Regions from separate parts of the Bradyrhizobium betae genome, predicted to be linked through region 2. Evidence: riboswitches for the same ligand, from Rfam matches in the RefSeq annotation. Region 2 holds a riboswitch; the other holds the start of a gene.

Region 1 (16,125 bases), on a different replicon from region 2:
CTTCTATTCCAAGGCAGCGGAGCAGGCTACCAACGTGGGAGTCCGAAAGCTCTTGGGGGACCTGGCGGAAATCGAGAAAAGCCACGTAAGCCTGGCGGCAAAGCTTACCGACAAGATTCTCACGCCGAATGTCCGCGAGGAGGAGGACAGGACACGCAAACGCATGTTCGTCCTTCAATATGTGCAGCCCGGCCTCGCCGGTCTGATGGATGGTTCGGTCTCGACTTTGGCGCCGCTTTTCGCTGCAGCCTTCGCCACCCATCACAACTGGCAGACGTTCCTGGTAGGTTTGGCGGCATCAATCGGAGCCGGTATCAGCATGGGCTTTGCGGAAGCGCTGTCGGACGACGGCTCATTGACCGGGCGCGGCTCGCCATGGTTGCGCGGGGGGATCTGCGGGCTAATGACGACGCTGGGAGGACTGGGTCACACGATCCCCTATCTCGTTCCCGACTCCTGGCAGAACGCGTTTTGGATCGCAACCGCCATCGCCGGTGTCGTCGTATTCTTCGAGCTTTGGGCGATCGCATACATCCGGGCCCGATACATGGACACGCCGTTCCTCCAAGCCGTTTTCCAGATTGTGCTCGGAGGCGCGATTGTGCTTGCGGTCGGCATTCTTATCGGAGCCGCCTAGTGTCGGCGTGAAGTGAGCATACCCGCCACCCTCGTCAGCACGGGTGAAGACGCTCGGGCGATAGCCGCCGCGGCATTTAAGCGGCGATCAAGGACGGAAATCGTCCAAAGCCTGGTGGCGGGTGCCGTGTGACACAGGGTTTGTTCGCGAGATTGGTCGCGGACGCATCTCCAGCTTGATTGACAGCAATCAGATGCCTCTAATCGCTATCGACGGTTTGTCGTTTGACGGAAGCAGCATATGCGAATTCTGCTAATTGAGGACGACCCGATGATCGGCAAAAGCCTGGTCCGTGCGTTGCGCGATCAAGGCATGTCCGTTGATTGGACAACGAGCGACATTGAGGGCGAAGAAGCATTGGCCGTCGGAGGCCACGCGCTGGTGCTGCTGGATCTGGGGCTGCCTGGCAAATCAGGACTGGATGTTCTCAGGACCGCGCGAGCGGCCGGAAACAAAATTCCTGTCGTCGTGCTGACGGCTCGCGACGACCTGGACAACAGGATCGCTGGTCTGGACCTGGGAGCCGACGACTATATCACCAAACCATTTGAAGTACGCGAACTCGTCGCACGAATGCGCGCCGTCATGCGAAGGCAAAGCGGTTCCGCCAGATCGGTGCTCGAAGCAGGTGGGATTACATTAGATATGGAGACTCATGAAGTGGCCTTCCGAGGCAACCACGTCCTGCTTCCCGCTCGCGAATTCGCGCTGATGCGAGCTCTGATGGACAGACCCGGCGCTATCCTGTCTCGCGAACAGATCGAGAAGCGGCTCTACGGCTGGGGCGAGGAAGCGGAAAGCAATGCGGTCGATGTCTTGATCCACTCGGTCCGCAAAAAATTTGACAAAGACATCATCCAGAATGTCCGGGGGGATGATCATCAAGACCTCGCCATGAACTCCTTACGAAACACTGCGCTTGTGTGGATGACCTCGCTCCTGACAGTCGTGGGGATATTAGCAGTCGTGATTTCGTATCAACTGGCGCGAAACGAGGCCGCAGGCTTCCTCGACAGCCAGCTACGTCAGATCGCACTCAACGCCGGCCAGGGATTGGTCGCCGACGCGGCACCCCCGGCAGTCTACGATCCGGAGGACGACTTCGCTATTCAGATATGGGACGCTCCGGCAAAGAAGATCAGAAATTCTTCCGGCGGAATAGAGGTGCCTCTTCAGGCAAGTCCGGGCTTTGCGACAATTTCGGCAAGCGGCGAAGAGTGGCGAGTCTACATTGGGCGATGCCCGACGTACCGTGCAGGTCGCACAGCGCATGGTCGTTCGACAGGAGCTCGCCGAGAGCGCTGCGATCGCCCGCGGCCGCGCCGATCCTGACCGTTATTCCGTTGACCTGGCTCGTTATTGGCTAGTCGCTTGGCGGCGTAATGGGAAGTTGGCGCAGCTTGCGCAGGCGATCGCCGATCGCGGCGGCGATAGCAAGGAACCTCTCTCCGTCGAGGGAGTGCCGAGGGAGGTGAGGCCCCTGGTTGACGCGATGAATATTTTGATTGGGCGTTTGCAAATCGCGCTCGATCAACAGCGGCGCTTCGTTTCCGATGCCGCCCATGAATTGCGGACGCCCCTGACGGCACTACAGCTTCAGATCGAGAACTTGTGGAACGATGCCCCCGTTGGCAAAACCGGGCAGGCAGCTTTGGAATTGGGCAACGGGATCCGCCGCGCCTCGGTCCTGCTGGAACAACTTCTCCGGATGGCGAGGTTCGAAGCACCTGTCGGGCTGGAGCATTGGGCACGGATCAGCTTGTCGGGCCTCATAACCGAATGCGTGGCCGACCAGATGGCGATCGCGACCGGCAAGGAGATCGATCTAGGCATCGTTGCGCGGGATCCCGTTGAAATCTCGGGCGCGCCGAGCGACTGAAGATTCTTTTTGGAAACCTTCTGAACAACGCAGTCCGCTACACTCCGCGCGGCGGGATGATCGACGTCTCGGTGCGATTTGCGCATGGCAACGCCGTTGTGGAGTTTGTGGATTCCGACTACGGGGTGGCGGAGAGCGATTTGCCTCGCCTTTTCGATCGATCTTTTCGGGCGGCTCCGGCTGAAATCGATGGCAGCGGATTGGAGCTTGCGATCGTGCACGCGATCGCCAGGCGTCACGGATGGGTCGTGACGGTCGAAAACCGGACCGATCGATCGGGCATGATCGCGCGGGTCACCGGGCCAGGCTTCCTCATTCCCTCCTAAGTCTTCGCGACTACTTTGGGCCAGTAAGTCCATCCTTGCTGATGGATCGCTATTGGAATTCTCCGTGATGTTCGAAGCGTTGACCGATCGCCTTTTCGACGCAATCGCGGCAGCGTCAACGCTTGCAGGAGGGAGCCTCACCTTCGCAATGTTGTGGGCTCAATCTGCTGTGTATCTCGGTCCGTGCCCTGCTCGTCCTCCTCTGGATTTTGGGGCGCACGCCGAGCGGCGGGCTGCCGTCGATGCCGGCTTTTCGTCGCTTCTGGCGTTGACGACGGCGGTCATCGTCTCGTCCGTATGGATGCATCCTCGTCCCTTCACGGTTCTGCCAATCCGCAACTATCTCAATCACACTCCGGACAGTTCCTTTCCAAGCGATCACGGCACCCTGTTATTCGCACTGGGCTTCGCACTCTTGATATCCACATCCAGGCCAGGTCGTCAGTTTGGATCTCTGGCTGTGGTTCTGGGCGTCTCGGTGGGCTGGGCTCGAATCTTTCTCGGCGCTCACTATCCATTGGATATTGTTGGCGCTGCCGTGGTAGCCGCGATAGCCGTATTGGTCGTTGCATCGCCCGGGGGCCGCACAATTGGCGCACGCCTGACCGTTTGGGGGGGAGCATCTTTTTGGCTGGTCGATCGCTAAGAATCTACGGCAACGCTTTTAAAAATCGACGTCCCGTCTTCGATCTGAAACTGTTTGGCATGTCAAATGAACGATAAGCGGACTGCATCGCGACATCGCGTTTTCAAAGCGGGGAAAATAGCATTTGATGGTGGTGTGATCGATTGCACCGTTCGCAACCTTTCAAAAACCGGCGCGGCGTTGGAAGTCGAGAGCCCCGTCGGCATTCCTCACAAATTCACCGTGGTGATCGAATCGGATCGCATCCGGCGGGGTTGCCATGTCGTTTGGCGGAAGGAGCGGCGCATTGGCGTCATGTTCCACAACGACCCGGAAAACTGAAATATGGTTCGCGCGGAAGCCCTTGCCGTGTGGAACAAAGTTGAATTTCAAGCAATGTCTAAATGCCTTTTCGATGAGTCCCTCATTTTCTCCTAACAATTGATGGCTACAGATCCCTGACGGTGGCGACTTACGGCATCCAGGAAATCCACACGTCACAGCTTGCGAACAATCTATCCCGCGCGACCTTGATCGGACTTACTCTTCTGACCGCGACCGCTTCGTCCGCCATGGGCGGCAGCAGCTTCGCAAAGGAAGCTGCGATCACCCTCGATCAGGCCCGCGCCGCCGCGACGAAGGCGCAGCCGGGCACAATTCTCGATCAGGAGCTCGAGCACCGCAAGGGCGGCTCCGGCTTGCGTTACTCCTTCGACATCAAGGTCGGGGCGATCACCCACGAAGTTGGCATCGACGCCAAAACCGGAACCGTTCTGCAGAACTCGGCTGAAAAGCGATGATGTGACGCGGTCGACCATTCGGAGACAGGATCATGACCCGTGCAAGCCCCTCACGGCCCCATTCCCTCGCTATAGCCGGCATTCTCGCCGCGAGCCTGGGCCTGGGACCACATATTATGACAACTGCGATGGCGGAGGATACCGTGATCGCTCCGGAGAAGAATCCCCCGGGCGACATTCCAGACAGTCAGGTGTTCATCGAATATCGCTCGCCGCTCGGGTTCACCATCAAGGTACCGGAGGGTTGGGCGCGTCGTGAGACAAAAAGCGGCGTCACGTTCAGCGACAAGTACAACACGGTGCGGACGACAATTGAAGAACACGTTGAACCGCTCACGATTGCCGTTGTGAAAAACGAATTGACGGCTCAACTCGAGATGTCCGGTAAGGCGGTACGAATCTCGGGGGTCACATTAACGAGTGTTCCTTCGGGGCCGGCCATCGTCATCTCATACGCTTCGAATTCGGATGCAAATCCGGTGACCAACAAGGCGATCCGCCTGGAGAACGAACGTTACTTCTTCTGGAAGGGCGGTAAGCTTACCACCTTGACTCTGTCGGCGCCATACGGCGCGGACGACGCCGATCAGTGGCTCCTGATGGCGAAGAGCTTTAGGTGGCTCTGATGATAACGACCACGACGACGCAAAGCTGCGAATATCGTTGCAACATCGTCTGCGTCGTTTGGCGACCGCAAGGCTTCGCGACGCTGGCCGTTCGCCGCGCGATGAGAGAGCTGCAAACTGAACAATCAATGGGGCGCATCCTATGATCGCGATGGAAAATCAGCGTGTTTCGACCATGCTCAACAAGGTTCCGGAAATCACTATCTCGTTCTGGATCATCAAGGCCCTGGCCGTGACCGTCGGCGAGACGGCCGCCGATTTCCTGAACACAAATCTGGGTTTTGGACTCACGGTCACCTCGTGGATTATGAGTGCGTTTCTTGCCGTCGCACTGATCGTACAGTTCGCGCGCAAAAAATATGTCCCGTCGATCTACTGGATCTCCGTCGTGCTCATCAGCGTCGTCGGCACCTTGATTACAGACAATCTCGTCGACAACCTCGGCATCAGTCTCAAGGCGACCACGCTCTTTTTCGGCATGGCGCTGCTCGTCACATTCGCCGTGTGGTATGCGGTTGAGCGAACACTGTCGATCCATACAATCTATACGACGCGCCGCGAAGCGTTCTACTGGCTCGCTATTTTGCTCACCTTCGCTCTCGGCACGGCGGGCGGGGATCTCACAGCAGAAGGGCTGGGGCTGGGTTACGCACAGGCGGGACTCATATTCGGCGCGCTAATCGCGGTCGTCGCATTCGCCTACTATTTCCTGAAGATGGATGCGGTTCTGTCATTCTGGCTCGCCTATATTCTGACCCGCCCGTTGGGAGCTTCGTTCGGCGATCTGCTTTCGCAGCCGCTCGACAAGGGCGGACTGGGGCTCGGCACGACGCTCACCAGCGTGATCTTCTTCGTATGCATTTTCGGCCTCATTGTTTTTATGACTATCAGACATGGCAATCGCGGATCGTCCTATAAAGCATCCGGTAAAAGCTGAAGTTTGCATTCAGATCCGGCGACCTTCAAACGAGCACAAGTTCGTTTGGAGGTCGCCGGATTCGTGCAGGGCCTGGTGTTCGTGTCCTCCGGCGATAGCCATTGGCTTGAGTATGGGTCGGATTCCGCGATCCATCCGCGATCAGAGACAGACGGGAGTCTGCGAGCAGCCGAACCCCTTATTCGCCACTAAGTCCCGACGATTATGTTTTCGAACGGGCACCTCGCACGAGAAACCGACATGTCTCAAAAACAATGTGAATCCGGATCGCGCCAATGGTGCATCCAAAAGGTCAGAACGACCGCCGGAGGAGGGCTTTGATGGCGGCTATTCAGGCCTTCGACCTCTATCGCTTCTTTCACACGCGCGACTCCGAAACGTTGGCTTTGCGCGGCGTAAACTTGCGGATCGAGGCAGGAGAGATGATTGCCATGGTCGGGCCCTCCGGGAGCGGAAAGTCGACGTTGCTGTCCTGTCTCGCGGGGCTCGACGAGCCAGACGGCGGATACGTCGAGCTCTCCGGCGAGCGCCTCACAACACTCCGGCCCGAAGCCGTGCGGGCGAGCCGCCGAGCGGAGGGCATCGGCATTCTGATGCAGCCCGGAAACTTGTTTCCGACTTTGTCCATTGCCGACAACGTCAGGCTGCCGATGGCCATGATCGGCAAACCGAACGCGGCAAGGATTGGAGCGCTCTTGCATGACGTCGACCTCACAGACCGCCAGCATGCCCGTCCAGGCCATTTGTCAGGTGGCGAAGCGGCGCGAGCCGGATTGGCCGTCGCTCTGGCCACCTCCCCGCGCGTTCTTTTTGCCGATGAGCCCACAGGGCAAGTCGACGCCGCGGCAGAGGAGCGCGTGCTGGATCTTCTTGGCAGACAACGCGCGGCCGGGACTGCAATTTTGATTGCGACACATAGCCAGGCGCTCGCCGGACGGGCGGACCGGGTCATTCGCCTCGAAGACGGACGTATTGTCGATGTCTAAATCATTCATCCAAGCGATCGACGTCGCCAGGCAGTTTCGGCAGGCCAACAGAACTGTCGAAGCCCTGCTTCCTGCCTCATTCGTCGTCCGGTCTGGCGACCGGATTGCCCTCGTCGGTCCCTCCGGCAGCGGGAAGTCAACGCTGCTGCACCTGATGGCGGGACTCGACACAACGACTGGCGGAAAGCTGGCCTGGCCTGAACTCGGTACGCGCAGCGGGCTGCGCCCGAGACGGATCGGAATGGTGTTTCAAACGCCGGGCCTTATCGCGCACGACGCTTTGCCGCCCGATCCGGGCGCCGCCTTCATTCAGGCGCAGCAAACCGCCAATAATTTCGAGGCGCGCGTCGCCAACAATCTCGTCGCTCGATTGGATGGCGCGCGCAGTGACGCCCTCTACGCCAAGGTGCTGTTCCTGTTTCTTGGTCTTCCGGGGGTCACGCTCGCAATCCTTTTGACTCTGGCGGTGGCGATGTCGGGGACGGAGCTGCGGCAGCGCGAGCAGGCGCTTTTGCGAACCCGGGCGCATCGCTGGCGCAGATATTGCGGTTGGCAGGCGCCGAAGCGCTGACCATCGGAACCGTCGGAGTGGTCCTCGGCATCGCTCTCGCCGGTCTCGTGGCCTGGACCTCATGGCGGGTGACGGACGCGCGCCTTATCGCGCCCTACTTCGCTCTGGCGGCCGCAGTCGGTTTCGCGCTCGCCATCGCGGCGTTGTCAGCACGCTCACCACATAGGCCAGCGCAAACATAGAGGCGAACGTGACCGGCATCCACCGCCAGCCTGCCGTTTCACGCCAGATGGCGAGCGTCGACGCGCATTGCGGCGAAGATATACCGCGCCAGCAGTGAAAACGCGGTCGCTAGACATCACTTGAAGAGCTATGAATGCAACAGGTGTTGCATTGAACTGACTACTCAGATATGCAACAGGTGTTTCAGCGGAGAGATATCTCATTCCAATTCAATGGCTTCTTTTCTTGGGGCAACTTCCTGCCGCTCCGTCCAGCGGGCGGGTTGCGCTGTGGAGACGCCTTCGCGCTGCCGGTGCTGCCAGCGTGCTGAATGGGGCGTGGGTCCTACCTGTTACGGACGAGCACAAACTGCTTTATGCCCAGCTCGTCGAGATAGTACGCGCGCAGGGCGGCAGCGCCACCGTCTTTGCAACCACTGCAACCAGCGAAGAAGAAGAGCAAGCCATCGTTGCCCGGTTTCAGGCGGACCGAGCACGCGAATACGACGAGTTCTCCGAGCGCTCCGGCGAATTTTTTGCCGAGATCGAAAAGGAGACGCGTCGTCGGAAATTCACGTTTGCAGAACTTGAAGAGATCGAGGACGACCTCGACAAGCTTTCTGCGTGGCTCGCCAAGATCAAGGCGCGCGACTTTTTTCCCAATGCTCGGATACAGGCGGCGAAGGAAACGCTAGAAACCTGTGGCGCCACCTTGCGAACCTTTGCCGACGAGGTCTATGCGCAAGAGGGCGTTGTAGACGCGACTGAGGTCAGCACTGGTTCGCTGGATTCCGACATTCCGAATTCTTCTCTCAAGAAGCGCGAGAGACCCCGGCATGGCTGACCACGTTCTGACGACCTCGATGGCGCTTCGAAACCTGCCGCGCGGAATCTGGGCGCTCGGGTTCGTATCGATGTTCATGGACCTCTCATCCGAGATGATCCACGCTCTGCTTCCCGTCTATCTCGTCACCATGCTCGGAGCCTCGGCGCTCACGGTCGGGCTCATCGAGGGTCTTACCGAAGCGACGGCGATGATCACCAAAATCTTCTCCGGCGCGCTGTCTGATTGGTTGGGCCGCCGCAAGCTGCTGGCCGTTATCGGCTACGGGCTTGCCGCCCTTACCAAGCCAATCTTCCCGCTCGCGACTACGATTGAGTGGGTCGTGACTGCTCGCTTCCTCGACCGCGTGGGAAAGGGTATTCGCGGGGCACCGCGCGACGCGTTGGTGGCCGATCTCGCGCCCGCTCCGTTGCGAGGAGCAAGCTTCGGCTTGAGACAATCCCTCGACACGATCGGGGCCTTCCTCGGTCCCCTCGCCGCAATCGGGCTTATGCTTTTCACCGGCGATAATTACACCGCGGTGTTCTGGATCGCGGTCATCTCCGCGTTCATCGCGTTTGGCCTGATGGCGTTCGGGGTGAAGGAGCCGGAACGCGCCATTGACGCTGCGGCAAGACCCAAGCCGCACTTCGCCGATGTCTGGCGGCTCTCAGGGCCATTCTGGGCCGTGGTAGCGGTTGCGGTGGTGCTGACACTGGCCCGGTTCAGCGAAGCCTTTCTGGTTCTGCGGGCTCAGAATGTAGGTCTCGCGATTGCGATCGTACCCGTCGTCATGGTCGTTATGAACATTGCTTACGCATTCGCGGCTTACCCCGCCGGCGTACTGTCCGATCGGTTCGGGCGTCAGGGCGTCCTGATCGTCGGCGTCGCCACACTCGTGGTCGCCGATCTGCTCCTGGCACTCACGACGTCAGTGCCCATCCTTTTGTTCGGCGCGGTGTTTTGGGGCCTGCACATGGGCCTGACCCAAGGGCTGCTTGCAACGCTGGTGGCGGACACCGCGCCTGCCGATCTGCGCGGAACCGCGTTTGGAGTGTTCAACCTCGCGAGCGGGGTGGCCATGCTCGTCGCCAGCGTGGTCGCCGGAGCGCTCTGGGATGTCTACGGACCGATCGCGACTTTCCTGGCCGGCGCGACTTTCACCGCCATCGCTTTGGCCGGCCTGCTCGCTCTACGAAAGCAATTCCGGTTCAGACAACACTTCATCAGCTTAGAGCAATCGGAAACTGTCGATGGATGTGAGCATGGCCGGTAGCGAGCACAAGAATCCCAGTGGACCTAGGCGTCGAATCGTCCGGCTTCTGGCTATTCTGGCGGCGATCGGAGGTGTTGGCGTGCTTGTGGTCTGGGGTTTCCTCGCCGGACGCGGCGAGGCAACGATGGAAGCCGAGCGAGAACGTCCGGTCAAAGCGCCCTTACGCGTGTCGACCGACGGCCGGGGTCAGCCCGTCGTGACCCTCGACGCCGCAACGCGTAGGCAGAGCGGAGTCGATGTCACCAAACCAAAGCCGACGCAATACCAGGAGCAAGTCCGCGCCTACGGAACAGTGCTTGACCTCGACAAGCTGGTTACGCTGGACAACAATTATGTAACCGCCGTCGCCCAGCTTCAGAGCGCTCAGGCCAGGATCGTTGCATCGAAGGCGGCTTTCGAGCGCGCGCAGGCCCTTTCCAAGGACAACATCACAACTGTGGCGCAGCTACAATCGGCCCAGGCCACATTCGGTGCGGATCAAGCCGGAGTCGCAACGGCAGAAGCCCAGGTCAAAACGCTAAAAGCAACGGCGCTGCAGGAGTGGGGAACGGTCATCGGCAAGGCACTCATCGAGGGCGGCCCGCTGGTGACGCGTCTGATCGAACGTCAGACTTTCCTCCTCCAGATCACGCTGCCGCCTGGGACGTTCATAACGGCGGCACCGAAGGCGACGGTTCAATTCGGCGCAAGCGCCTCGCGCCATCAAGTCGATTTTGTCTCGCCCGCCACGCAAACGGACCCAAAGATCCAAGGCCTGAGTTTTTATTATGCGGCCGATGCCGCGAGCAATCTGTTGCCAGGAATGAACGTCCTTGCGTTCCTGCCGTCCGGTGCTCCCATCGATGGAATTGAAATTTCAGCCTCGGCCGTGGTGTGGTGGACGGGGCGGGCATGGATCTATCTGCGCACTGGCGCGGACACGTTCACGCGCCACGAAATTCCAACCGATATGCCCGCGCCCGGAGGCGGCTTCATCGTTTCCGTCAAGAGCCTCCCACCCACTCCGGAGATTGTGACCCAGGGAGCACAGATCTTGTTGTCCGAAGAATTCCGCGCGCAGATCCAGGTCGGCGAGGACAACAAATGACGCCGGCAACCCCCGGTCCCTCAGCCCCGTCGGGCTTGCAAGCGAATGTGATCGGCTTCGCGATCCGCTTCCGCGGCATCGTCGTGGCGTTGGCGTTGCTGCTGCTCGGCTACGGCATCCTCTCGGTTATTCGCGCGAAATATGACGTTTTCCCGGAGTTCGCACCGCCCCAGGTCGGCATCCAGACCGAGGCGCCCGGCCTTACGCCAGAACAGATCGAGGTCCTCGTCACCCAGCCGATCGAGAATGCCATCAATGGTGTCCCCGGCGTGCAATCGTTGCGGTCCACCTCGATCCAGGGGCTCTCCGTCATCACAGTTATCTTCGCGCCCGGAAGTGACATCTATCGGGATCGGCAAGTGGTGGCCGAGCGTCTGGCGGTCGCCGCACAACAGCTCCCGGCGGGGACGGGGCCGCCGGGAATGACGCCGCTGACCTCCTCGACGAGTACCATCCTTGTCGCCGGGCTCACCTCCGACACACACTCGCTGATGGATTTACGCACTATCGCCGATTGGACGCTGCGCCTGCGGCTTCTCGCCGTGCCGGGCGTCGCCAAGGTCGCGGTGTTCGGCGGCGATCTTCGTTCGCTTCAGGTTCAGGTCCATCCGGACCAGCTCATTCGCTATAATCTCACCCTCACCGACGTTCTGACCGCGGCGAAGAAGGCGACCGGCGTGCGCGGTGCGGGCTTTATCGACACAACCAATCAACGCATCGTCTTCCAGACCGAGGGCCAGTCACTCCAGGTGGAGGATGTTGCTCACACTGTTCTGCTGAACCAGGGCGCTTCGAGCGTGCTTCTCGGCGACGTCGCCGAGGTGGTCTATGCGCCGGAGCCGCCGATCGGCGGCGCGACGATTATGGGCCAGCCCGGCGTAATGTTGAATGTCTCGGGGCAATACGGGGCCAATACGGTCGAGGTGACCCAGCGCGTCGAAGAGGCGCTGGCGAGCTTGCGGCCGGGGCTGGAGAAGGCCGGTATTAAATTTCACGGCGATCTTTTTCGCCCGGCCAACTTCATCGATACGGCCACCAACAATGTCCGGGACTCGCTGGTTCTTGGTGGCATCCTCGTCATTGTGGTGCTGTTTCTGTTCCTGTTCGATCTACGCAGCGCAGCGATCGCCTGCACGGCGATCCCGCTGTCGCTGCTTGCCGCCGTCATTATCCTCGACGCTTTGGGGCAGAGCCTGAACACAATGACCTTGGGCGGGCTCGCGATCGCCATCGGCGAAGTGGTTGATGATGCGGTAATCGGCGTTGAGAACATCGTCCGGCGTTTACGCGAGAACAGGCGTTTGCCGGAACCTCGACCGGTGGGCCGGGTCGTACTCGACGCCTCGCTCGAAGTGCGCGGCGCTGTCATTTATGCGACCTTCGCGGTTATCCTTGTCTTCTTGCCCGTGCTGACGTTGCCAGGTCTCGCCGGCCGGTTCTTTGCGCCGCTCGGCATGGCCTATATCTTCGCCATTCTCGCATCGCTTGTCGTGGCACTGACGGTGACGCCGGCGCTCTCGATGCTGCTGCTCACCGGCCGCGGACGAGGAGGCGAAGGCGCGGGTGCGGTCGCGCATGATAGAGAGCCGCCCGTCGTTCGCTGGACGCGCGGGCGTTATGAGCGAATTTTGCGCGGTATCGCCATCCATCCGCGGACGGCGATCGCCGCCGCTCTGGTTTTTACCGTGGCCGGTTGTGCCGCCCTTCCGTTCTTTGGTAGCGCCTTCCTGCCCGAACTCAAGGAAGGGCATTTCATTCTTCACATGTCGGCTGTGCCCGGCACCTCGATTGCCGAATCCGAGCGCCTCGGCGCGCTTGTGACCAAGGCTCTGATCGCTCTGCCGGTGGTGCGCTCGGTCGCCCAGCACATCGGCCGCGCCGAGAAAGCCGACGACACCGCAGGCACGCATGAAAGCGAGTTCGAAGTCGACCTCAAATCCGGATTATCGGGCGACCAGACGGAAGGAGCGCAGGCCGACGTACATAAAGCGCTCCGCGGGTTCGCGGGAGTCAATTTCGCGGTAACGCCATTCCTGACCGAGCGCGTAGAGGAAACCTTGTCGGGCTACACGGCTGCCGTCGTCGTCAACATCTTCGGCGACGATCTCGACACGCTCGATCGCGCGGCACGGGACGTCGCGCGTACCGTTGGGGGTATCCAGGGTGCGGCGGACGTGCAATTGCAATCGCCGCCTGGCATGCCGCAGTTGACCATTCGACTCCGGAAAAAGGACGTGGAGCGCTGGGGCTTCGATGCGGTGGACGTCCTCGATTTGGTCCGCACCGCCTATCAGGGCGATGTTGTGGGCCAGAGCTATGATGGCAACCGGGTTTTCAACGTCATCACGGTGCTTGACGCCGAGAGCCGCAATAGTATCACCAAGGTCGGTGACCTCGCGCTACGCGCCCCGAGCGGCAGCTATGTGCTTCTCAAGCAAATCGCGGACATATACGAAACCGCCGGGCGCTATCAGGTATCTCATCTCGGCGGCCGACGTCTCCAAACGGTGACGGCGAACGTTGCCGGCCGTGACGTCGCCTCGTTCGTGCGGGATGCTCAGGCCGCGGTCTCTGCCAACGTAGAACTCCCGAGCGGGGGCTACGTGGAATTCGCCGGTTCGGCGCAGGCGCAGGCGCAATCCCGGCGCGACCTGCTGATTCATTCGTCGATCGCCGCAATCGGCGTGGTGCTGCTGCTGTCGATCGTAACGCGCAACTGGCGAAACCTGCTGCTCGTTCTCGTCAATCTGCCCTTCGCGCTCGTTGGTGGCGTGCTGGCGGTATTTGCGACCGGAGGCGTACTCTCACTCGGTTCGATGGTTGGTTTCGTGACACTGTTCGGAATCACGCTGCGCAACTCGATCATGATGATCTCCCACTATGAGCATCTGGTCGAAACTGACGGCATGCTTTGGGGTCTCGAAGCTGCAATCAAAGGCGCCGGCGACCGGCTGACGCCGATCCTGATGACCTCGCTCGTTACTGCGCTCGGTCTCCTGCCTCTCGTGATCGGAATGGGAGATCCAGGCCGTGAGATAGAAGGCCCCATGGCGCTCGTGATCCTGGGAGGCCTGCTGACCTCGATGGCCCTGAATTTGCTTGTCTTACCCACCCTAGCCCTGCGCTTCGGGCGGTTCGAGTCGGCCGTCGATGAACTCGGCGGCGGTTCGCCTGAATTGGCGAAACAAAACTCGAGCTAATATCTTACCAGTACCCGCAGCCGAATGTTTCCGGAACGAGCGAACTCATCGGCCATCTGGTGCTCTCGACCCCCGCAATGAGCGCGATCGATGCATTGTCGAGCCACGTCGAGCCGGATGAAAAGGCCAAACATTCCGGCGGCTACCCGTCCTCTGAATATAACGACAATATCGACGCGATCCGAACGAGGTCACGTTTCGGTCATCACACCCATCCTCCGACCGTTCGCAAACCCGTGCGACGGCGGCGTGGAGCGTCGACCGCTCTTCTAGGAACTTTATGCTTTCACTGGGACGATGGCCGGACGGCGCGTCGAGCATCGAACTCGGATCGATCGTTGACCGATTTGGTCGGAGCGACTAGTGTTGGAGTACAGATGGGGATGGAGTCCCCCGATACCCGCCCGTCGTGGGCTGATGACTCCTGCTGGGATGGGGCTGCAAAGCTCCGTCATGGCGGGAGCTTTGTTTAACCCGCCATAGGCGGGTTTTTTGTTGCCCTTCGATGATTGCAAGGGCAGCCGCATGGACATTCTTACCAGGCAATTGCGCGAATGGCTTAAATTGATCGCGGGCGATGGCTTTGCCGCGTCAATTCTTGCTGCCGTCGCCGCGGTCTGTTTTCTCGCGTTCGGATTGGGCGTGGCCTACGACCTCGTCGGCGGCCTGCTTGTCCTCGGACTAGTCACCGCTATCTTCGAAGCGCGGTCGCGCGCGAAGAATCGAAGATAGCGCGATGCAAGCGTATCTGATCGTGTTCCTTGGCGCTGGCATCGGCGGTGCTTTCCGACATGGAGTCAACGTCTGGTCCGCTCGCGTCTTCGGTCTGAATTTTCCCTACGGCACATTGATCGTCAACATCGTGGGGTCGCTGGCGATGGGTTTGATCGCCGGCTATTTCATGGCGAGCGGAAGCGCCTCCCAGCACTGGCGGTTGTTTCTCGCGACCGGCATTCTTGGCGGCTTCACTACCTTTTCGTCGTTCTCGCTCGACGTCGCCCTGCTTTATGAGCGCGGCGAGTTGGTGGTCCTCGCCTTTTACGTTCTGGCTTCGGTGTTGGCGTCTGCTACGGCGTTGTTCATCGGACTCTGGGCGACGCGGAGTTTAATTTCTTGAAAGGGTTACATCGGCAAAGGCATGTCGCGAGGGACGCCGTTTGGCCGACGCAAAGGAGCGCGCATGTCCTTTGACAATCCTGCTACGCAGCCATCGATCGACCGGCGTCTCGTCCTCGTCCGGCACGGCCAAAGCGAGGGAAATCTGAAGAACATCTTCACTGGCTCGCGCGATCTCGGTCTGACGGAACAGGGAATTGCCGAAGCCGGCAGTGTTGCGCAACGGTTGCAAGCGTTGGATGTTCGGTTCGATATCGCCTTCACCTCAAGGCTTCGACGGGCATGGCAATCGTGTTCGATCGTCCTGGAGAACATGGGACAAGCCAATGTCCGGCAGTGTCGCAATGCCGCACTCAACGAGCGAGACTACGGCGATCTCACTGGTCTGAACAAGGATGAGGCTCGAACGCGTTGGGGCGACGATCAAGTTCATCTGTGGCGCCGCTCGTATGATGTTTCGCCGCCGGGCGGAGAGAGCCTGAAGGATACGTCCGCACGGGTATTGCCATTCTTCATCCAAACGATCTTGCCCGCAGTCATGCGCGGCGACAGGACGTTAGTGGTTGCCCACGGGAATAGTCTGCGCTCCCTGGTCATGGTTCTGGACAGATTGTCGCCCGAAACAGTCACCTCGGTCGAGTTTGCGACCGGCGATATTCATCTTTATCGCCTCGCTGCCGATACGACCGTCGCGCAAAGGCAAGTCTCACTGGCATCAGGTGAAACATGACATTTCCCACATTCGTACCGGCAATACCGATCCAATGCTTCGCCCTCGATGCCATCGAGAAGAGCGCGACCGCTTTCGGCAAGCCCGTTTTGCTGATTCACGGCGACAATCATTACTTTTCCATCGAGCCGCTGAAGAACGGCAAGGGCCGCCCAACCCCAGGCGTCAACAACAGCGATACCCTGGTTCACGGGTTTCGTGCGCTGCGCGATCCCGATCCACCCGGCGTATCCGGATTCGCGCCGCTCATCATTCCAGAGAACGGCTTCGGGTGCACCAAAGTGAACTGCGGGCGAAATGGCATCCATCGGCGTCATCATCCGTTCGGAATTGCTCGTCGGAGAG
Region 2 (16,125 bases):
GGCCGCAAGGGCGATTTGACCTCGAAGGTTCGCGAGAGCCTGGTGTCGATCGGCCGCGTCGTCGCTTTCCTCTCTGCGGTGGTGGAAGGCGTGAAGTGGTCGAAGGACATGCGCGAGCAGCTCAAGACCATGCAGCGCGACGTCGTCTCGCTGACCGACCACGCCTCCTATCTCTCCAGCAAGATCACCTTCGTGCTCGACGCCATGCTCGGTGTCGTCAATCTCGAGCAGAACAACATCATCAAGCTGTTTTCGGTCATGGCCGTCGTCCTGATGCCACCGACGCTGATCGCCTCGATCTACGGCATGAACTTCAAGGCGATGCCGGAACTCGAATGGGCGCACGGCTATCCATTTGCGCTGGTGCTGATGCTGATCGCAGCGATCGTCCCGTACTGGATCTTCAAGTGGAAGAAATGGCTCTGAGCTCGTAGCACTCTCGCCGAATGGCTACCGAGACCTTACGCCGTTCGCAGACACACCGTGTTTGGTGTCGCAGAATAGAGCGGGATTGAGGCCGAGCGGTGATGTGTGCTCTGCGCCCCAATTCCTCCAGTAAAATTTGAGCGGTGGGCTGAACGTTTACGCGAAGCTTGTCTGCGATAAGCAGCGTGTAGCCGCGAGGAACAGCCATGGTTGAGAAACACATAACGTCGCCCCGCAACGTCATCGATCTGGCGAACTATCGCCAGGTCCTGGCGAGCGGCAAGGCGTCGTCGATGTCGGCACGCATGTGCCGGCACTGTGGTGCTCCGCTGCTCGACGGTGAGAACGACGACGACTGCTCGACTGCGATCAATGCCGCAGCTCCAAATGCTGCAGCCCAAAGACTGCGCGATCAGCCGCGTCGGTTTCGCGCCGATTGAGAACGGAAGGCAAGTAAGGGCGATCCAGGTCTTGCGGCGGCTTTGTCTGGATCGCCTTGCTTCCCCAGAACCATCGAATTCGGTCATTGCGAGGAGCCCGCGACAAAATTGCAAAGCAATTTTGCGCTTGCGCTCGCAATGACGTCAGCACCTACACGTGCTGACCACCGTTGATGTGGATCTCGGCGCCGTTGACGTAGGACGAGGTATCCGTACACAGCACGTAGATGATCTTGGCGACCTCGTCGGGCGTGCCGAGGCGGTGCAACGGGATCTGCTGCTCCACGATCTTGTCGGTGCCCGGCGACAGGATCGAGGTGTCGATCTCGCCCGGCGCGATCGCGTTGACGCGGACGCCGACGCGGCCGAAGTCGGAGGCCATCTCGCGCGTCAACGATGCCAGCGCGGCTTTCGAGGTGGCATAGGCGGCGCCCGCGAAGGGATGCACGCGCGAGCCCGCGATCGAGGTGACGTTCACGACCGAGCCCTTGGCCGCCTTCAATTCCTCGATCAGCCCGCGCGCGATCATGATCGGCGCGAAGAAGTTGACGTGAAACACATGCGTCCAGGTCTCGAGGTCGGTGTCGACCGAGCCGAGCCTGGAGCCTCCCGGGCCCTTCGGCGAGATCGCGGCGTTGTTGACCAGCGCATGCAGCATGCCGCCTTCGAGGCGGTCGCGGATGTCGGAGATCGCGCGCGTCGTGTCCTTGGGATTGCCGAGGTCGACCTGGATGTGATCCTCCGGCCCTGCGTCCCAGGGACAGTCCTCCGGGAACGGGTGCCGCGAGCAGGTGATGACACGCCAGCCCGCCGACGAGAAGCGGATCACCGTGGCGTGGCCGATACCGCGGCTCGCTCCGGTCAGGAGCAGCGTGCGGCGCGGCGCATTGGACGAATGCGGCATGGACATCTTTCAGGTCGCCCCAAAGTTCAAGACAAGGCTCAAGGGTACATCCGCGTCTTGGACCACGGCCCGCCGGCCGCGTCACGGCGAAATTCGATGCGGTCGTGCAGGCGGAACGGGCGGTCGTGCCAGAACTCGATCCGCGCGGGCGTGATGCGCCAGCCGCTCCAGCCCGGCGGGCGCGGCACTTCGCCGATGACGTGCCTGGCCGCGACTTTCGCGATGGCCTGCTCAAAGGCGAAGCGGCTTTCCAGCTCCTGTGACTGCTTGCTCGCCCAGGCGCCGATCTGCGCCTGCTTCGGTCGCGTCGCGAAATAGGCGTCGGCTTCGGCGTCGGTCACCGGCGTCACGTTGCCGCGGATGCGGACCTGACGGCGCAGCGACTTCCAGTGAAAAAGTAACGCCGCCTTAGGATTTGCGGCGAGTTCGCGGCCCTTCTGGCTCGCGATGTGGCTGTAGAAGACGAAACCCTCGGTATCGAAGCCTTTCATCAGCACCATGCGCACATCAGGCAGCCCGTCGGGATCGACGGTTGCGAGCGCCATGGCGTTCGGATCGTTCGGCTCGCTCTTGATCGCCTCGCTCAGCCAGGCGTCGAATAGCGCAAATGGCTCGTCGGCGGCGGTGAAATCACCGGATGTTAAGGGTGTCTGGTGTTTCATCGAGGTCGTGTCGCTCATGTCTGGAGTCCGAGTTGCGTATCGCGGCCCAAAACGCGTTGTCGTCCGCTCCCGCCCTATATAGGGCATGGGGACGCGTTGGCCTATCGGCGATCGGGCCGTCCAGCTTTGTCATGACGATGATTTTGATCGGGCTCGGCACCGGCGGCTGCAGCTTTTCCCGCAATGACACCAGTGCCTATGCCAAGGCCGACGACAGCGACCTCACAGGCTCGATCGCGCGGCCGGCAAAGGACGCCCCGCCGACCGAGACCGATCTTGCCTTCGCCCGCAACGCCGCCTCCGACGTCCTCAGCAAGGGCGACAGGGATTCGAGCCAGCACTGGGAAAATCCGGAAACCGGGGCGCGGGGCTCGGTGACGCCGATCGCGCAATCCTATGCCGCCGAGGATGGGCGCAAGTGCCGCGATTTTCTGGCCAGCTACGTCAACGGCAGCACCGAGAGCTGGCTCCAGGGCGCCGGCTGCCAAAGCAGCCGTGGCCGTTGGGAGATTCATACGCTAAAGCCATGGCGGAGCTGAGCATGATCCGGACCAGTGGGAACCGGTTTTCCGATAGGATCGTGCTCGAATCGTAACGGATCGCTTCGCCCGACCAGTTGCAAAAATGCCACTCGCCCCCACATGAGGCTCAGGTGGGCGGGGAGCCCTTTGAACATATCGATATTCCGAGAGGAGACGTGACGGATGCGCGACCCCTATGAGGTCTTGGGGGTGCAGCGGAGCGCTAGCGCTGCCGCGATCAAGAGCGCCTATCGCAAGCTTGCCAAGAAGCATCATCCCGACAGCAACAAGGACGACCCGAAGGCCGCCGAGCGCTTCTCCGAGATCAACTCGGCGAACGAGATCCTCGGCGACGAGGACAAGCGCAAGCAGTTTGACCGCGGCGAGATCGACGCCGAGGGCAAGCCGCGCTTCCAGGGTTTTCCGGGCGGTGGCGGCGGTGGGCCGCGCGGACGCGCGGGTCCCGGCGGGTTCGAGTACTCGTTCCGCGGCGGCGGTGGAGGCCCCGGTCAGGGCGCGGGCGCGTTCGAGGATATCCTCAACAGCATGTTCGGCGGCGGGGTACGCGGCGCGCGGCCCGGCGCTGGCGGCGGTGCCCAGTTCGAATTCGACACCGGCGGCATCGGGCTTGATCTCGACGTCAACGTCGCCATGTCGGTCTCGCTGGAAGAGTCGGTCAAGGGTGGCGAAAAGCGAGTCCGGCTGCCGAACGGCAAGGAATTGAACGTCAAGATTCCGGCCGGCGTCACCGAGGGCCAGCAGATCCGCCTGCGCGGGCAGGGTGAAAGCGCCCAGGGCCATCCGCCGGGCGATCTCCTGATCACCATCAGCGTCGCGCCGCACGCGTTCTTCAAGATCGATGGCGCCGACCTCAGGATCGATCTGCCGGTTACGCTCTATGAAGCGGTGCTCGGCGGCAAGGTCCGCGTGCCCACCCTCGGCAATGACGTCGAGCTTTCGGTCCCGAAAAACACCTCCAGCGGCCGGACCTTCCGCCTCAAGGGCAAGGGCCTGCCGAAAGCCGGCGGAACCGGGGATCTCTTCGTCACCATCAGGATTATGCTACCGGACGGGAACGACGCCGAGCTTGAGACATTGATGGAGAAGTGGCGGGACCATCACCCCTACAATCCACGTAGCGGGCTGGGCTAGGGCGAGATCGAACTGAAGGGGTTTTTCTCCTAAAGGCCGACGGCATCGTCGAGGAGATGATGCTCATCATATGCCTGAAGCGTGGTAGCGCTTCATGTGATCGACGTGTCGGCTGTCCGGCGGGGCAGCCGATAAAAAGGTGCGGCCTCGAGAGGGGGACCAGCGCGGTACCAAAAACCCCAATCGAGGCCGCCCGCGTCGATCGGCGGATCGAACGCTGCTCATAATCGCGTGAACACTCGGTGCGATAATGAGACGCGCCGATGTTTTGATTCCAGATTTTCAATGACGGAATCGAGGCACAGCGCTTGCGCGGTTGTCTAGCCGCCGCTTTTCTCGGCCTGGTCGTACACGGCCTGCGCCACCTTCGTCAGCCGATCGCGGTCGGTGCCGCCGCCGCTGACGACATAGCCGACGCCGCGCTCGGCCCAGAACAGCGCCCCGTCCTTGTCCGTTTTGGCGTAGCGCATCTGCGTCGCGCCGTTCTCGGTCTTGGAGGTGTAGATCGTGTACCGCTCGCCCGAGGTGCCCTCATACATCAGGAACGAGGCCGGGCCGTTCGGCCCCGGCAGGAGCCGGCCGCCGACCAGCTTCAGCCCGCTCGCCTCCAGGTTCGGCGCGAACACGGTCCAGCCGCAGCGCCGGGTCAGCCAGGCCTGGAGGTGGTCCCGCTCGTTGCCGCCGACCTCGACGGGATGGCGAACCTCGACGACATAGAGGCGGTGGGCATCGAGCGCGTCCGCCGTAAAGCTCTGGAAGGTCGAGGGCGCATTGGCGGCGCCATGCGCCACCCAGCCGGCGGTGCCGCCGGCGACGAAGGCAACCAGCACAGCCGCGGCGGCGCCATAGAGCCATTGCCGGGGACGGCGTTCCAGCCGTTCGAGCTCCAGCCGGGCCGGCACCGGCTCCTGGGCGACGGAATCGTAGCGGGCGTGCAGCATCTCGGCCATGGCGCGCCATGACTGCACGCGCTCGGCATCGTCGGGGTGCGCGTCAAGCCAGGCCTCGACGTCGGCGCGGCGCTCGGCCGGCAGCTCGCCGTCGACATGGGCGTGCAACTCGTCCTCGGTCACTGAAATCCTGTGGTCGTTCATATCGATCGTCTCTGGCTCTGCGGCCCAAAAAATCTGACGCGGTTCAACTCTGCCGCTTCTCTTTTCGTGCAGGGAACGCGGGTCGCGCGATGCATCAATCCTGCCATCATTTCACCCGCCTGAGCGCGGGGCGCTCGCCCTCCAGCGAGGCCTTGACGTGGGCACGGGCGCGGGCCAGGCGGGACATCACGGTGCCGATCGGCACGCCCTGGATGTCGGCGACCTCGCGGTAGCTCATGCCCTCCAGCATCACCAGCAGCAGCACCGAGCGCTGCTCCTCGACCAGTGTCGAGAGCGCCCTCTCGATGTCGCGCCCTTCCGCTTCGGTCCCGCTGGCATCCGGGTTGTTCTCCGTCAGCTGCGTGAATTGCGGGCGCCTTGCCAGCGAGCGCCGCCGGTTCTTGTTGAGGTTGGTCAGGATCGTGTAGAGCCAGCTCCTGACGTCGCCCCCCAGGAACAGGCGCTCCGAACGCAACGCCCGCACCAGCGTATCCTGCACCAGGTCATCGGCCGCATCCGCATCGCGCGTGAGCGCGCGGGCGTAACGGCGCAGCGCCGGGATCATGGCTTCCACACTCTGGCGAAACGCACTCATGCCGTGTTTGATGTCCTGCCGTTCGGCGCAAGCGCCACAATCATCATAACACCCGAACGGAACGGCTATTCCGGCGCTCGAAACAGCGTTAACGCCGCGTATTAGGACTGTACCGCAGGGGAGGGCTGGTGTACCTCCAGACCTCAACGAGAGCTCGACGGGACGTTCGGAAATGGCGCAGGATTCAGGACTGATGCAAGGACTGATGCAAGGCAAGCGCGGGGTGATCCTCGGCCTCGCCAACAACCGCTCGATCGCCTGGGGCATCGCCAAGGCGTGCCACGCGGCCGGCGCCGAGCTCGCCTTCACCTATCAGGGCGATGCGCTCAAGAAGCGCGTCGAGCCGCTCGCCGCCGAGATCGGCGGCCTCGTGCTCGGCCATTGCGACGTCACCGATGCCGCGACCATCGATGCGGCCTTCGCGGTGCTGCAGGAGAAGTGGGGCAAGATCGACTTCCTGGTGCACGCGATCGCCTATGGCGAGCAGCTCGACGGCCGCTATGTCGACACCACCCCGGAGAATTTTTCCAAGTCGATGCTGATCTCCTGCTACTCGTTCACGGCGGTGGCGCAGCGCGCCGAGAAGCTGATGACCGACGGCGGCTCGCTGATCACGCTCTCTTATTACGGCGCCGAGAAGTGGATGCCGCATTACAACGTGATGGGCGTGGCCAAGGCGGCGCTGGAGGCCAGCGTGCGCTATCTCGCCGCCGATCTCGGCGAGAAGAACATCCGCGTCAACGCGATCTCGGCCGGGCCGATCAAGACGCTCGCCGCGTCCGGCATCGGCGACTTCCGCTATATCCTGAAGTGGAACGAGAATAACGCGCCGCTGCGGCGCAACGTCTCGACCGAGGACGTCGGCGGCAGCGCGCTTTATTTGCTCTCCGATCTCTCGCGCGGCGTCACCGGCGAAGTGCATCACGTCGATTCCGGCTATCACGTGCTGGGCATGAAGCGCCCGGACGCGCCGGATATCTCGTTCGGTGGAAAAGACTAGCCTCCATTCTGGAATGCCCGTGCCCACGATCTATTACCTTCGCCACGGCGAGACCGAGTGGAATGCGCTCGGCAGGCTTCAGGGCACCAAGGACATTCCGCTGAACGCGCGCGGCCGCGATCAGGCCATGCAGGCCGGTGGCGTGCTGGCGGACCTCTTCAAGCGCGACGGCAGAGACAAGGCGACGTTACCCTTCGTGTCGAGCCCGCTCGGACGGGCGCGCATGACCATGGAGCTCGCGCGCGGCAAGCTCGAACTGCCGGTCGCGGACTATGCGCTCGATGATCGCCTGCGCGAGATCGGCTACGGCGTCTGGGAAGGGCTGACGCTGGCCGAGAGCGAGGCGAAAGATCCCGACATCTATGCCAGGCGCCTCGCCGACAAATGGACGGTGGGTCCCGCGGGCGGGGAGACCTATGCCGATGTGCAGGTCCGCGTGCGCGCCTGGTACGATCAGCTCCAGACCGACACCGTCGCGGTCGCCCATGGCGGCACCTGCCGGGCCCTGATGGTGTCTTTGGGTATCGAGACCCCCGCCAGCGCCGCCGAGCTCTATATCGAGCAGGGCGCCGTCTACGTGTTTCGCGACGGCCGGCTGGACAAGTTTAGTTAAGCCCGGCGCGTTGCCCCACCCTCCGCCGTCATGCCCGGGCTTGTCCCGGCCATGACGAGAGTGGGCATATTTGACGCATATTTCGGGGCGAGCTAAGTCAGCACTGACTTACTAGCCAGCGAGCAGCGATGTCCTTCAACACCTTCGGCCACATGTTCCGCGTCACCACCTTCGGCGAGAGCCACGGGGTGGCGATCGGCTGCGTGGTCGACGGCTGCCCGCCGATGATCCCGCTCACCGAGGCCGATATCCAGCAGGACCTCGATCGCCGCCGGCCCGGCCAGTCGCGCTTCACCACCCAGCGCCAGGAGCCGGACCAGGTCAAAATCCTCTCCGGCGTGATGGCGCATCCGGAGACCGGTGTGCAGGTGACGACGGGCACGCCGATCGGGCTCCTGATCGAGAACACCGACCAGCGCTCGAAGGACTATTCGGAGATCAAGGACAAGTTTCGCCCGGGGCACGCCGACTTCACCTATGAAGCGAAATATGGCCTGCGCGACTATCGCGGCGGCGGCCGCTCCTCCGCGCGCGAGACCGCCACGCGCGTCGCCGCCGGCGCCATTGCGCGCAAGGTGCTGCCCGACGTGAAGGTGCGCGGCGCGCTGGTGCAGATGGGCCCGCACAAGATCGACCGCGCGAAGTGGGACTGGGACGAGATTGCGAAGAATCCGTTCTTCTGTCCGGACAAGGACAAGGCGGCGTTCTTCGAGACCTATCTCGACGGCATTCGCAAGAGCGGTTCATCGATCGGCGCGGTGCTCGAGATCGTCGCCGAGGGCGTGCCGGCCGGCCTCGGCGCGCCGATCTACGCAAAACTCGATTCCGATTTGGCGGGCGCGATGATGACCATCAACGCGGTCAAGGGCGTCGAGATCGGTGCCGGCTTTGGCGCGGCGGAATTGACCGGCGAAGAGAATGCCGACGAGATGCGCACCGGCAATGACGGCACGCGCTTTTTGTCCAACCATGCCGGCGGCATTCTGGGCGGCATCTCGACCGGGCAGCCGGTGGTGGTGCGCTTCGCGGTGAAGCCGACCTCGTCGATCCTGCAGCCGCGCCTGACCGTCGATCGCCAGGGCGCCGACACCGAGATTTTCACCAAGGGCCGCCACGACCCCTGCGTCGGCATCCGCGCCGTCCCCGTCGGCGAAGCCATGATGGCCTGCGTGCTCGCCGATCACTTTTTGCGGGATCGCGGACAGGTGGGACGCTAGGGCGTTCATGTCACGGTACTAGCCCACCGCGCAGCTTGACGATCCCACAACTTCGTCCGCAAATGCGGGCATGCAAAACTTCGAGATCCAGCGCATCACCAACTGGCTGATCGACGGCGCGCGGTCGGCGGAGACTCCGTCCCAGATGATCGCCGACGTCTGCGAACATCTCGTCGCAGCCGGCCTGCCGCTGTGGCGGTTCGGCATCTTCATCCGCACGCTGCATCCGGAAATCTTTGGCCGTAACTTCATCTGGCGGGAAGGTCAGAAGGTCGAGATCGGCACTGTCGATTTCGAGATCCTGGAGACGCCCGAATTCGCCAGGAGCCCGCTTCGGATCGTGTTTGAGGAGGGGCTCGAGGTCCGGGGACGGATGGACGATCCGGACAGCAAGCGCTTTCCGTTCCTCGACGACATGCGCGCCGAAGGCGTGACCGACTATTTCGCGGTGCCGATGCCGTATCTCGACGGCTCGATCCATGCGACGAGCTGGGTGACGCGGCGTCCCGGCGGTTTCAGCGACGACGACGTCGCGGCGATCCGGACCCTCGTGGCGCCGCTTGCCCGCGTCAGCGAGATCGTCAGCCTGCGCCGCACTGCCGAGATGCTGCTCGACACCTATGTCGGCAACCGCGCCGGCGCGCGCATCCTCGGCGGCCAGATCCGCCGCGGCCACAACGACACCATGCAGGCCGCGATCTGGCTGTCGGATCTGCGCGGCTTCACCGCGCTGTCGGACCGGCTGCCGGCCGAGACCGTGGTCGAGATCCTCAACCAGTATTTCGACTGCCAGGTTGCCGCGATCCGGGGCCATGGCGGCGAAGTGCTGAAATTCATGGGCGACGGTCTGCTCGCGGTGTTCCCGATCGACGAATATGTCGGCGATGCCGCGCATGTCTGCACGCGCGTGCTGGAAGCGGCGCGCGAGTCTCGCGCCAGCGTCGAGGCGCTCGCTTTTCCGGTCGGCGACGTCGTCGAGCGCTTTCGCTTCGGCGTCGCGCTGCACGTCGGCAACATCCTCTACGGCAATATCGGCGGCGGCAATCGGCTCGACTTCACCTGCATCGGCCCTGCGGTGAACCTCGCCGCACGGCTGGAGAAGATCGCAGGAAGGCTCGGCCGCACCGTCGTGGTCTCGGAAGTCTTTGCGAACGCCTGCCGCCACGACTGGCGAGAGCTCGGCGAATTTCCGATCGCGGGATTTTCCAAGGCGCAGCGTGTGTACGGACTGGCGGAAGAGACATCGGCGGTGATGGCCTGATGAAGCCTTATTCCTCCGGCTCCGTCGTGAACAGCAGCGGATAGCCCTTGGTGCGGGCGGCGTCGGTGGCGCGGGTGGCCTTGGTCTCGGCGACGTCCTTGGTGAACACGGCGACCACACAGGCGCCCAGCTTGTGCGCCGTGATCATCACCTTGTAGGCCTGATCCTCGGTCATGCGGAATTCGGCCTTCAGGATCATCGTGACGAACTCACGCGGCGTGTAGTCGTCGTTGATCAGGATGACCTTGTGCAGCTTCGGCCGCTCGACCTTGATTTTGGTCCGCGTCTTGGGTGTGGTGACGGTGTCGTTCATCGTATCCTGAAACGCCCCGGCCCTGACGAGCTTCGAACCTGCTTATTATATTGCAGGACCCGGGGCCTCTCCAAGATGGTCAGCCCCTCGTCATCATGCCCAGGGGAATGGCAGGAATGCGCCGGTTGTGCAGGTGCCGTCACGGAAGCGCGCGCACCAATTGCAACGCGGCAATGAGCGCGCCCACGGACAGCACGACCGATCCAATCATATAGGCCGCGGAGGCCCATGTTTGGCCGCGCTCGATCAGGTACCAGGCATCCAGCGAGAACGTGGAGAATGTCGTGTAGCCGCCGCAGATCCCGACCGTCAGGAAAATTCGGGCCGTCTGCGGCAGGTTCCATCTGGTCGCGAACAGCGCCGCGAAAAGGCCGATCAAGAACGATCCCGTCACGTTGATGATCACGGTGCCCCAGGGAAAATCGGTGCCGAACAGTCGGCCCGAGCCGATCGCGACGAGGTAGCGTACGACCGCACCGAGCGCTCCGCCCGCTGCGACGGCCAGAATAGATTGAATGTTCAACGTCTCGTTCCCCAATTTGCGCCGTACACGATCATTTCTCCTCCGCTGTCAGCCCGTTGCCGACGGCGAGCAGCCCCACCAGCGAGACCAGCGCGAAGCCGAGCCCGGCGAAGAACGTCACGGCAGGGCCATAGGCGTCCCACAGCGCTCCGGCGATCACGCTCGCGGCCAGCAACGCAAGGCCGGTGAACAGGTTGAAATAGCCGAATGCCGTGCCGCGCAGGCTCGGCGGCGCGGCGTCGGCGACGAGGGCCGAGAGCAGGCCTTGCGTCAATCCCATGTGCAGCCCCCACAGCACCACGCCGAGCGCGAGGCCCGCCAGGTTCGGCAGCAGCGCGAGCGCGAGATCGGCGACGGCGAGAAAGACGAGGCCGAGCGCGAGCAGGCCGGTGCGGTTGATACGGTCCGACAGCACGCCGGCCGGGTAGGCGGACAGCGCGTAAGTGATGTTCATCAGCACCAGCACCGCAGGCACCCACATCGCGTTGAGCCCGATGTTCTGGGCGCGCAGGATCAGGAAAGCCTCGCTGAAGCGCGCCAGCGTGAAGACGACGCCGACCGCCACGACGCGCCAGTAGACCGATCCAAGCTGCCGCATCGCGGCGAGATTGAGCGGATTCTTCGGGGGCTCCCGGCTCGGGTCCGGCTCCGGCTCGCTTACCGCGAACGCGATCAGTCCGAAGGACAGAAATGCCGGCAGCACCGCCACCCAGAACACCGCGGCGAAATTGTCCGCGGTCCACCACATCAGGCCGATTGCGGCGAGCGGCCCGACGAAGGCGCCGATGGTGTCGAGCGATTGGCGCAGGCCAAAGCTCGCGCCGCGCACGCCGGCCGGCGCGATATCGGCGATCAGCGCATCGCGCGGCGCGCCGCGAATGCCCTTGCCGACGCGGTCGACAAAACGTGCGGCCACCAGCCATCCGACGCTGGGGGCGATCGGAAACAGCGGCTTTGTGAAGGCAGCGAGCCCGTAGCCGAGCGCGGCAAGCAGCTTGCGCCGGCCGAGCCAGTCCGACAACGCGCCGGAGAAGATCTTTGTGATCGAGGCCGTCGCCTCGGCGAAGCCTTCTATGAAGCCGACGGTGAGCGTGGATGCCCCGAGCACGGTGACCAGATAGACCGGCAGCAGCGCGTGGATCATCTCGGAGGAGATGTCCATCAGCATCGAGACGAAGCCGAGCACCCAGATCCCTCTGGGCAGCGCGGCGCGCGCAGTATTCGGTGTCGTTGTCGTCACGTCCCCGCCTTCGTCCCTGGCCATGCCCTGGCCTTCGTTGTCAGGCAACAAAAAACCCGCCATCGGCGGGCTTGTCCATGCTCCCGCCAAAGGCAGAGGCTCAAAGATTGCCTCGCCTCAAGCAGGAGTCATCAGCCCACTACGGTCCAAGGATACGCCCCAAGGCCGCCGGGCGGTTATCGGGGGACTCCATCCCCATCTGTGCGTCCAGCCTAGCATGGAAATCGCGCCGGACAAATGGGCGGGAGAGCCCGTCCCGTGAGTCGTCGTTTTGCAGCTCGATGCGGGAGGCACTTGCGATGGAAGCTGCAGGTGATCGCGCGAGGCCTGGAGGCGCGAAAGCGGCGAGACGACGGCAGCTTTGCGCAAGGCGCGTCTGTTCCTGACCTGAATGTGAAGCCCAAGCGATCTTCGCGCTTTGCGGCAAGGCGATTGCATGTCACCATCGCGTCATACGACGGGAGACTGCGATGCGCATGCCGTTCTCGATCGGGGCTGTGCTGGTGGCCGGCGTTCTCGCCGGAGGTGACGTCGCGGGCATCGCGGCACCAGGGCCCAAATTTGAACCGTCCAAATCCGATCCGCTCAAGAATCGACCGCAGCGGCTGACGGCCGACAGGGACGCGCAGACGGTCGATGTCGAGCTGATCCTCGCTGTCGACGTCTCCTACTCCATGGACATGGACGAGCTCGCGATCCAGCGCGAAGGCTATGCGCAGGCGATCCAGTCGAAGGAATTCCTCCAGGCGTTGAAGCTCGGACCGAACGGCCGTATTGCGGTGACCTATTTCGAGTGGGCCGCCTCCAGCGACCAGAAGATCATCATCCCCTGGCGGCTGGTGGACGGACCCGAGACCGCGGACGCGGTCGCCGCCGAGATCATGAAGACGCCGATCCGGCGCGCCTCGCGCACCTCGATCTCCGGCGCGATCAATTTCGCGATGCCGCTGTTCGACGAGGATCCCTATCGGGGCCTGCGCCGCGTCATCGACATTTCCGGCGACGGTCCCAACAACAATGGCGGACCGGTCACGGCGGCGCGGGACGCCGCGCTCGAGAAGGGCATCGTCATCAACGGCCTGCCGATCATGGTCAAGGAGCCGTCCTACTCGACCATGGACATCGATAATCTCGATTACTACTACGAGGACTGCGTTGTCGGCGGCCCCGGCTCTTTCGTCATCTCGATCAAGGACCGCGAGAAGTTCAAGGAAGCGATCCGCACCAAGCTGCTGATGGAAGTTGCAGGCCGCACGCCCGAGCGTCCCGTGGTGCGGGTCGCGGACAAGGAGCCGCGCGTCAACTGCATGATCGGCGAGAAGATCTGGTCGGATCGCTGGGGGCGCTGACGGCGCTGCTGCGAATGGGGCCTTTTGCCTCGCCTCGCCCGAGGGTTGAATTTAACCGCTCGTTAACCAGTGCCGGGCCTAATCGGACTATGTCTGATTGTTTCCGCTCGGTATCTTGCCATTGCTGACCGGCAAGCGACCGAAAGCGGGTTCGTCAGACTCGTCCGCCGAGCAATCCGATGGCCATCGTCACGCAGAGCACCAGCCAGATTTCGCCCGCCAGTGAGCGGGTCTATCACCAGAGCAGATTGCTCGGTGAATGGGAGGGCAATTGGGCGGGCAACAACCAGCCCGTTGGCTTCAAGGTGGTCAATATCCGCGGCACCCGGGCGCAGGTCGAGTACACTCATAACGGGCACACCGAGCGCGGCTTTGGCCAGGTCAGCGGCGCGCTGATCACCTTCGGCACGATCACAGTCGGCACCAAGGACGGCAAGAACCTGGTGCTGTTGTCTTCCGCGGGCGCAGGCAAGCAGACCGCCAATCTCGAGAAGCAGGCGCCGCCGGCCTCGGACAGTCGCCTGATGGGAAGCTGGGGCGGCTATTCCAGCGACAACGGCAAGAGTGCGAGCTTCAAGGTCCTCGCCGTCGACGGCAAGGAAGCACAAGTCAGCGTCACCACCGACGGCGTCACCCGTCAGGGCACCGGCATCGTCTACAACAACGTCATCATGTTCGGGCAATCGCAAATCTCGACCAAGGACGGACAGAACGGCACGATCATCTACCAGGTCGGGAACAAGTCTTTCTCAGTGCCCGTGACGAAATATCCGCCGGCGGATTCATCGTCTTCGGTGGACAGGACGGCCTAGCCGCTCACGGCGGCTTGCGGCTCGACTACGCTGACTCCAGTGACGCCACCATCAATTCCGTCATCCTGAGGTGCGAGCGGCGCGATGCAAAGCATCGCGCCGGGAGCCTCGAAGGATGTATGGCCTCGATGCAGCGGGGCCGTCGCCCTTCGAGGGCCGCTAAGAAGCGGCCACCTCAGGGTGACGGTTATAGCATTGTGCGCGACTCTACTTCGCCGCGAGCGGTGGCAGTGGTGGCACGCTGTCGTTCGGTGCTTCCGCCTGCATCGTGATCAGCGTCATCGAGACCAGGTCATAATAGCCGATCAGGCCGATGATATCCATGATGCCGCGCTCGCCGAATTTCTGCTGCGCGGCGCGGTAGACGTCATCCGACACTTTCTTGTCGCGATAGAGCGCCAACACGAGGTCGTAGAGCGCGGTCTCGTCATCCTTCATCGCCTTCGGACGCACACCGTTCGCGACATCTTTCGCGACCTCCGGATCGAGACCGGCCTTCATCGCGAGCGGATAATGCGCGAACCACTCGTATTGCGCCGTCCACTGCCGCGCGGCGATCAGGATGGCGAATTCGCTGAGGCGCGCGGGCAGCGACGAATTCCATCGCAGATAGTCCGACATGGCCGAGAGCTTGGGTGCAAGCTCCGGGTTGCGGATATAGGCGCGGTAGGGCGGGTTGGTGAATTTGGCGTTGCGCGGCGGCACCGCGATCGCATCCGCCCACTCCTTCTGCGGTGGCGTGAGCTCGTCCGGCTTCAGCGGCACGAAGCGGGTCGGCTCGGCCGCGCCGCCGGCTCCCGGGATCGCTACGGTGACCAGCACAGCCAGCGCCAGGCCAAGATATCGCATCCCAAGATAGCGCATCATCATCCTCCCGTTTCGGCGGACTCGCGCCGCCTTGTTCGATCGCAGCTTACGTCGCGGCGCGGCCTGTGCAAGACCTCGGGCGCGCATGCTGGAACTCAATGAAGGGGGGCCTGGTGCCGGCAACGCTGGCCTTTGCGCCATCTGTTGCGTATAATTTCCGAGCTTTCTTGACGGTTACCTGAATGTCCCGCTTTGCACGCTCTTGCGCCCTCGCGCCTCTCTTCGCACTGCTCTGCCTCGGCGGAGCGCCGGCTCATGCGCAAGTCGCGGCTCTGAGATATTGGATCCCGGGTGGGGCTTTCGGCTTTGGCGGGAGCAGCGGCCAAAGCTCCGATGCCTACGGCAACTTTCCGAGCTTCAATGGCGGCAATGCCGACGAAAGCTACGGTTTTCGTCCCGGCTTCTTCGTCGGAAGCGAGCGCGGCAATCTCGGTCTGAGCGGTCTCAGCCAGCCCGCGCCGGCCGGCAATTTCAGTGCGCTCTCTTACGACAGCACGCAGTTCGGCTACAACACCAAGACGGCGAGTGGCATGCCCGTCACGTTCTTTGCCGGCTTCGACACACTGAAATACAACGGCGGCATCGGCAGCTCGCTGGCGCCGCTCACCTCCGGCGCCTCGCCCGGTTACGGCGCGTTCGCAGGCGTCGAATTCAAGCCGACCTCAAATCTCAGCCTGTCGTTCGGCGCCGGTTTCACGCAGCAGGATTCGGGCCGTATGGACAGCGATATCAGATCGAACATGCTGCCCGGCGAGTCGCCGGCGTTGAGCGGTCTGCGTCGCTAGCCCTGCATCACCAGTTCCGGAGGACGCCGCAGCGATTTCGGCAGCGTCGGGCCGGTGCCGAAGCGCATCACGATATCGGGGCGCCGGTCGCCCAGTCCGAGCGAGGTCGCGAATTGCGGCCTCAGTGCCGCCACCTCGACCGGCTGATTGACGAAGGCATATTTGAGGCCGAGCGCAGTCGCCTGCAAACCAAAACGCTGGCAGGCCCGGCCGACCGAGATCCAGTGCGATGTGTCGCTTCGATCGGCCGCGAGCACGACAATGCCCGCAGAGCTGTCGAGCTGCTCGCGGTATTTCTTGTTTTCTCCGCTTTCGGTGAGGACGAACCTCAGGAGCGGGCGTGCGAGCCAT

Evidence for each region. Region 2 has a riboswitch for fluoride ahead of F8237_RS06625 (MFS transporter). Riboswitches for the same ligand answer to the same signal wherever they lie in the genome.
Region 1: it holds a riboswitch for fluoride, as region 2 does, so the genes downstream of both, F8237_RS35605 (hypothetical protein) here and F8237_RS06625 (MFS transporter) in region 2, are expected to answer to the same signal.

The regions. Positions count from the first base shown of each region.
Region 1 is NZ_CP044544.1:222,635-238,759, reverse strand. It holds gene mbfA (iron exporter MbfA) at 1-637, shown strand, start outside; partial or broken gene F8237_RS37150 (response regulator transcription factor) at 878-1,510, shown strand; gene F8237_RS35675 (histidine kinase dimerization/phospho-acceptor domain-containing protein) at 2,028-2,516, shown strand; gene F8237_RS35670 (sensor histidine kinase) at 2,513-2,842, shown strand; gene F8237_RS35665 (phosphatase PAP2 family protein) at 2,910-3,488, shown strand; gene F8237_RS35660 (PilZ domain-containing protein) at 3,555-3,809, shown strand; gene F8237_RS35655 (PepSY domain-containing protein) at 4,040-4,267, shown strand; gene F8237_RS35650 (hypothetical protein) at 4,300-4,893, shown strand; gene F8237_RS35645 (COG4705 family protein) at 5,036-5,830, shown strand; gene F8237_RS35640 (ABC transporter ATP-binding protein) at 6,151-6,816, shown strand; gene F8237_RS35635 (ATP-binding cassette domain-containing protein) at 6,809-7,387, shown strand; gene F8237_RS37530 (hypothetical protein) at 7,360-7,569, shown strand; gene F8237_RS35625 (Chromate resistance protein ChrB) at 7,796-8,392, shown strand; gene F8237_RS35620 (MFS transporter) at 8,385-9,647, shown strand; gene F8237_RS35615 (RND family efflux transporter) at 9,625-10,734, shown strand; gene F8237_RS35610 (efflux RND transporter permease subunit) at 10,731-13,934, shown strand; fluoride riboswitch at 14,305-14,368, shown strand; gene F8237_RS35605 (hypothetical protein) at 14,460-14,666, shown strand; gene crcB (fluoride efflux transporter CrcB) at 14,671-15,051, shown strand; gene F8237_RS35595 (2,3-bisphosphoglycerate-dependent phosphoglycerate mutase) at 15,148-15,780, shown strand; gene F8237_RS35590 (hypothetical protein) at 15,777-16,125, shown strand, end outside.
Region 2 is NZ_CP044543.1:1,373,342-1,389,466, reverse strand. It holds gene F8237_RS06695 (magnesium transporter CorA family protein) at 1-426, shown strand, start outside; gene F8237_RS06690 (hypothetical protein) at 633-866, shown strand; gene F8237_RS06685 (SDR family NAD(P)-dependent oxidoreductase) at 1,018-1,770, opposite strand; gene pdxH (pyridoxamine 5'-phosphate oxidase) at 1,809-2,450, opposite strand; gene F8237_RS06675 (RT0821/Lpp0805 family surface protein) at 2,564-2,971, shown strand; gene F8237_RS06670 (DnaJ C-terminal domain-containing protein) at 3,137-4,105, shown strand; gene F8237_RS06665 (anti-sigma factor family protein) at 4,426-5,199, opposite strand; gene F8237_RS06660 (sigma-70 family RNA polymerase sigma factor) at 5,306-5,794, opposite strand; gene fabI (enoyl-ACP reductase FabI) at 5,967-6,794, shown strand; gene F8237_RS06650 (histidine phosphatase family protein) at 6,808-7,407, shown strand; gene aroC (chorismate synthase) at 7,536-8,624, shown strand; gene F8237_RS06640 (adenylate/guanylate cyclase domain-containing protein) at 8,695-9,885, shown strand; gene clpS (ATP-dependent Clp protease adapter ClpS) at 9,893-10,198, opposite strand; gene crcB (fluoride efflux transporter CrcB) at 10,338-10,721, opposite strand; gene F8237_RS06625 (MFS transporter) at 10,753-11,985, opposite strand; fluoride riboswitch at 12,077-12,167, opposite strand; gene F8237_RS06620 (DUF1194 domain-containing protein) at 12,432-13,310, shown strand; gene F8237_RS06615 (hypothetical protein) at 13,490-14,122, shown strand; gene F8237_RS06610 (carboxymuconolactone decarboxylase family protein) at 14,330-14,992, opposite strand; gene F8237_RS06605 (hypothetical protein) at 15,172-15,774, shown strand; gene F8237_RS06600 (Acg family FMN-binding oxidoreductase) at 15,771-16,125, opposite strand, start outside.